2 regions of the Neisseria oralis genome follow, and region 1 is predicted to be linked to the other one. Evidence: predicted binding sites of a transcription regulator. Region 1 holds the regulator's gene; the other holds the start of a gene.
The links. The regulator sigma-54, encoded in region 1, starts transcription at its own class of promoters, with help from an activator protein. The targets are predictions, from matches to a motif close to CTGGCACGCTTCATGCTT.
Positions count from the first base shown of each region.

Region 2: the regulator sigma-54 is predicted to act here: its motif matches at 1,670-1,687, upstream of ACI43T_RS08535 (pilin).

Region 1 covers NZ_JBJGEB010000001.1:119,724-122,870, forward strand. The annotation lists gene lptA (lipopolysaccharide transport periplasmic protein LptA) at 1-57, shown strand, start outside; gene lptB (LPS export ABC transporter ATP-binding protein) at 151-885, shown strand; gene rpoN (RNA polymerase factor sigma-54) at 1,083-2,444, shown strand; gene hpf (ribosome hibernation-promoting factor, HPF/YfiA family) at 2,500-2,814, shown strand; gene ACI43T_RS00590 (glutamine amidotransferase) at 2,909-3,147, opposite strand, start outside.
Region 2 covers NZ_JBJGEB010000008.1:40,647-43,793, reverse strand. The annotation lists gene tsf (translation elongation factor Ts) at 1-6, shown strand, start outside; gene pyrH (UMP kinase) at 439-1,158, shown strand; gene ACI43T_RS08535 (pilin) at 1,851-2,318, shown strand; gene ACI43T_RS08530 (pilin) at 2,440-2,886, shown strand.

The DNA.
Region 1 (3,147 bases):
ACCAAATCCGGCCGCGTCAGCGTCGTCATCCAGCCCTCCAGCACACAGAAAAAATAATGTAAAGGCCGTCTGAAACCCCGCCCGCAGGCTTTTCAGACGGCCCCGCACACCAGCAAACGATACACAGCAACCATCCCGAAGAGCCATATCATGACCGAAACCGCCAGCCGCCTTGTCGTTCAAAACCTTCAAAAAAGTTTCCGAAAACGCCAGGTCGTCAAAAACTTCTCACTCGAAATCGAAAGCGGCGAAGTCATCGGCCTGCTCGGCCCCAACGGCGCCGGCAAGACCACCAGTTTCTACATGATAGTCGGCCTGATTGCCGCCGACGCAGGCAGCGTGATGCTCGACGGCCAGGAATTGCGCCACCTGCCCATACACGAACGCGCCCGCTTGGGCGTCGGCTACCTGCCTCAAGAAGCCTCGATTTTCCGCAAAATGACGGTCGAGCAAAACATCCGCGCCATTCTGGAAATCAGCACCAAAGACAAAAACCGCATCGACAGCGAAGTGGAAAGGCTGCTGTCGGACCTCAACATCGAACGCCTGCGCCACAATCCCGCCCCGTCGTTATCGGGCGGCGAACGCCGCCGCGTCGAAATCGCCCGCGTACTGGCCATGCAGCCGCGCTTCATCCTCTTGGACGAACCCTTCGCCGGCGTCGACCCGATTGCCGTCATCGACATCCAGAAAATCATCGAGTTCCTCAAATCGCGCGGCATCGGCGTGCTGATTACCGACCACAACGTGCGCGAAACCCTCAGCATCTGCGACAGGGCTTACATCATCAGCGACGGCGCGGTCCTTGCCGCAGGCAAACCCGACGAACTGGTCAACAACGAACAAGTCCGCTCCGTTTACTTGGGCGAAAATTTCAAATATTGAACGGACAGGGCCGCCCGAAACAACGATTAACAAAGGGATACGGCATTTTCAGACGGCCTGCCGCAAATATTTGACCCAAAGCTCTAAAAGTTTTAACCTAGACACATCCGGTTCCGACTGCCGGATTAAAGGGAAGCAGCCGCATCAGAACAACACGGGCTGCCGCTAAACAGACAATAACAAAACGTACTTACAACATGACCCAAAACTTCAGCCTGAAACTCAAACAAACCCAGCAGCTCAACCAGCGCCTGCAACAGTCTTTGCGCATACTGCAAATGTCCGGCCTGGAAATCGAGCGCGAAGTGGAAGACTGGCTTCAGGACAATCCCCTGCTCGAACGCCACGAAACCGAAGAATTCACCGACGCGGATTTCAACAGCAAAATTTCGGCCGCCCTGCCGCGCAGCGGCCAGATAGGCGGCGACGATGCGGAAGACGCGTGGCTCAATATCGCTGCCGAAGAAGATTTCAACACCTACCTGCACAAACAAGTCTGCGAGCATCCGCTCACCGAAAAAGAAGCGGCGCACGTCCATATCCTCATCGACTTTCTCGACGAACAAGGTTACTTCACCGACAGCCTCGAAGACGTCATCGACAATACCCCGCTGGACTGGATGCTTGACGAAGACGACCTGCAAAACGCCCTCGACCTGCTGCAAACTTTCGACCCGCCCGGCGTTGCCGCCGCCAACCTGACCGAATCGCTGATGCTCCAGCTCATGCGCCTGCCCCCCTCGCCCGCGCGCCAACTCGCCGCCCACCTGATTCAAGACTCCCTCCACGAATTAGGCAAAAACCGCCAACAAAACATCGCCCGTTTCCGCAAATCATTTCCCGAAGCCTCGGTCGAAACCATTCAGACGGCCTTGGACATCATCGCCGCACTCAACCCCTATCCCGCCTACGGTTTCGCCTCCGCCGAACCGACGGCCTATGTCCAACCCGACGTATGGGTCAAAGAAACCGCATCCGGCTGGAAAGTCATCGGCAACGATGCCGCATGGCCGAAAATCCGCCTCAACAAAGAATACTGCGACCTGCTTCAGGAAGCCGGCAGCGGCGACGCGGCGTGGAAAGACAAACTCAACGAGGCCAGGCAGAAAATCGACATTCTGGAACTGCGCAAAAACACCGTTATCCGTCTGGCGGAGTACATCGTCGCCAAACAGGAAGACTTCTTCACTTTCGGAGAAATCGGCCTCACCCCCATGCTGCTGAAAGACGCCGCCGCCGAGCTGGACGTGGCCGAAAGCACCGTTTCGCGTGCCGCCAACCAGAAATATTTAGCTTGCCCGCGGGGTATATTTGCGTTACGCTATTTCTTCACACAGGCCGTCGGCACGGACAGCGACAACGAAGGCGTCAGCCAAGGCGCCATCAAAGCCGTCATCTCGCAACTCATCGACAACGAAAACAGCAGCAAACCGTATTCCGACGAAGCTCTGGTCCGCCTGCTCAAACAACAGGGCATCGACATCGCCCGCAGAACCGTAGCCAAATACAGAGAGTCGCTCGACATCCCCCCCGCGCACAAGCGCAAAACCGTCGGATAAGGATTTTTCCACACCTGCCCCACGGGCGGGCTTACACAACCGAAGGAGCTGTATTATGAATCTGAAAATTACCGGTCTGAATTTTGATGTTACCGCAGCAATCAAAAACCATGTTACCGAGAAATTAGAGCGCATCAGCCGCCATGCTTCCAACGTGATTTCCGTTGCCATTACCCTCTCGGTGGAAAAAGTGAACCATAAAGCCGAAGCCGACATCCATTTGGCCGGTAAAGACCTGCACGTCGAAGCCGTCGAAGCCGACATGTATGCCGCCGTCGACGTATTGATGGACAAAATTGACCGCGCCGTCCTGAAATACAAAGAAAAAAGCAACGACGTGCGCAATACGGTGAAACCCGCCGCCGAATAAACGGGAAACAAACAACGGCAGCAGTCTGCCAATAAGCCGGAGGCCGTCTGAAAACAGTTTCAGACGGCCTCCGGCTTATTATCGGTTGCATTATTTATTCGGAACCGGCCAACGCTCCGCTCAGCCACTCCGACACCGTCTTCTCGCCGGCCAGACGCAACAGCGTACCGAATGCCGCCGCATCATCGCGGATTTGCCGCACGTCCGCCCCCGCAACACCCAATTCGCAAGCATGACCGACCAGCCAATATTCGATTCTGTCCGCATCCGCCTCCAGATGGAACTGCAAACCCAGCACCTTGTCCCCCAGCGCGAACGCCTGTTCGCCGCACA
Region 2 (3,147 bases), on a different contig from region 1:
GTGTAAGGCAGAGATGAAAAAGAAAGCACCTGGATTCCAAACGAATCAGGGTGCTTTTTTTTGAGAGTTACACTGTTTAAAATACTGTCGAACAGAAAATATTTCATCATAATCAACACATAATAATTTATCCAAACCCATACACCCACGGAAAACGCGTTACCCTGTCAGCCAAACATCCCGAAAGGTCGTCTGAAAAATCAAACGCCCTTTCCCCGAATTGAAGCAGCGCCACAGGGTGAACTGAGCATTTGGAACGAGTCGGTTTTTTGTACGGAAAACGGCAGATTCAAGGCAAAAAGCGCAGCAAGATTGGACATCTTGCGAGTATTTTTAACGCAGAATATGCCGTTTTACGGAGCAAAATACCGCCGTTATCGAATGGTCAGTTTGCCCTGCATAACGAGCGCTATCCACCCAAAGAAAGCAAGGTATCCCATGACACAGCAAATCAAATACAAACGCGTATTATTGAAACTCTCCGGCGAATCCCTGATGGGTTCCGACCCTTTCGGCATCAACCACGACACCATCGTCCAAACCGTCGGTGAAATCGCCGAAGTCGTCAAAATGGGCGTACAAGTCGGCATCGTTGTCGGCGGCGGTAACATCTTCCGCGGTGTATCCGCCCAAGCAGGCAGTATGGACCGCGCCACTGCCGACTACATGGGCATGATGGCAACCGTTATGAATGCGCTCGCCCTCAAAGATGCCTTCGAAACCCTCGGCATCAAAGCGCGCGTACAATCCGCACTTTCCATGCAGCAAATCGCCGAAACCTACGCCCGTCCTAAAGCCATTCAATATTTGGAAGAAGGCAAAGTCGTCATCTTCGCCGCCGGTACGGGCAACCCGTTCTTCACCACCGACACCGCCGCCGCCCTGCGCGGAGCGGAAATGAACTGCGACGTTATGCTCAAAGCCACCAACGTGGACGGCGTTTATACCGCAGACCCGAAAAAAGACCCGTCCGCCACGCGCTACGAAACCATCACTTTTGACGAAGCCTTGAACAAAAACCTCAAAGTCATGGACGCGACCGCCTTCGCCCTCTGCCGCGAACGCAAACTCAACATCGTCGTCTTCGGTATCGCCAAACAAGGCTCGCTCAAACGTGTCGTTACCGGCGAAAATGAAGGCACGCTGGTACATTGCTGATTGAAACAGTGCATTGCGATAAAACAAACCAAGAGGCCGTCTGAAAATATTTTCAGACGGCCTCGGCACTTTATACCCGTCCCCGTCGTTCCCGCGCAGGCTGGAATCCAGACCTGTCCGTACATAAACTTGTCGGAAAAAAGGTTTCCTAAAATGCCGTGTTCTGGATTCCCGCCTGCGCGGAAATGACGGTTAAGGACGCAATAAAGTAGGTCGGGCATTTATGCCCGACGGCACGCTGAGGGAAATAACGATGCAAAACCGACAATCGGCAAGACATACCGCCTGTTTCGATATACATAACGCGCAAACCGCATGTGCCAAAAAATGACATATGACGGAAAATGTAAAAAATGCCTTAATCATAAAAGCACAATATGACGGAAAACGTCATATTGCATGAATAAATATTTGGCATATTAGCACCCAAGAAATACCGCTCGCAGGCTAAATGAATATAAAAATGTTTAAAAACAAAGTTGTAAATAAAGATTCGAAAAAATATAGCTGATTGGCACGCCCGTTGCTTGATACCTAATGTCCGGCAAAGCTGGAAAGTAGTAAAAGCCAAGCCGGGAAGCTGTATATTCCTTCTTTTAGGTTTTACTCATAATAGAAACGTGCCAAGCACATTACGGATTTTATTTATAACATTAAACAATTTATTCACATTTTAAACTGGAGTTTATAAAATGAAAGCAATGCAAAAAGGTTTCACCCTGATCGAATTGATGATTGTCGTAGCCATTATCGGTATTCTGGCCGCCATCGCCCTGCCGGCTTACCAAGACTACACAGCCCGCGCGCAAATTTCCGAAGCAGTTACTTTGGCCGACGGTCAAAAAACCGCTGTAACTGAATACTATGCAGATAAAGGTGAATTTCCTAAAAATAATGCGGACGCAGGTGTTGCTGCCTCCACCGATATTAAAGGTAAGTATGTAACTTCGGTTACCATCGGAGCTAATGGTGTAATCACTGCTTTGATGAATTCAACAGGCGTTGCCGATGGTGTAAAAGGCGCATCAATCGTTCTGACCCCTACTGCTGCTTCTGGTGCCGTAACATGGGAATGTAAAGCCAAAAAATCTGGTGGTGGTGCTGCCGGTGGTGCTGCCGGTAATTTGGAAGCTAAATACATTCCTGCCGCTTGCCGTTAATTTTTAATATTTAATTGAATAGAGCGTATCTCGTTGGTTATACAGGAGATACGCTCATTTTATAGTGAAAATTTAATCAAGAAGTAATTGCAGTTGTCTTAAATATTGCTTGGGAAATAAAATGATACATGCGATTTTACAAAAGGGATTTACTCTGATTGAGTTGATGATAGTAATAGCAATTATCGGTATTTTGGCAGCTATTTCTTTTCCAATTTACAATAATTACACAGCCCGCGCACAGGTAACGGAAGCATTATTATTTGCCAGTACGATTAAAACAGATATTAGTACCTCGTATTTCGGGCAGGGGTGGATAAGCATCGGTAATTATGGTACGGCCGATAGCCCGAATGGGAAATATGTGCAAACGGTAAAGGTAGATGCAAATGGAAAAATTACTATTACGATGAGTGATAAGGCGAATGTTGCCATCAGACGGAAAACTTTAACATTAGTGCCGACCGTTAATCCTTCTGGTAATGCTGAAAACATTATTGTGTGGGCATGTGATTCGTCGGCGGCAGATGCGATTCCAAAAAATTTCTTACCATCCCCTTGCCGTTAGTAATGGGATGTTGGGCATTACTGCCAAAAACCATCAGAGTTAATGGAATGGTGTTTAAAGCATTCAGGCAACTTAAATTATCGTCATTCCCGCGCAGGCGGGAATCCAGAATGTCGGGGTGAGGTAACCTTTTTTCTTCCACGGTTCCACAAGGGAAAGGTCTGGATTCCCGCCTGCGCGGGAATGACGGGTAGAGGGTTGCCGTAAATCGGATGGGGGCATTGTCGGGCATGGATGCCCAACCTATACTGATTGGATTTG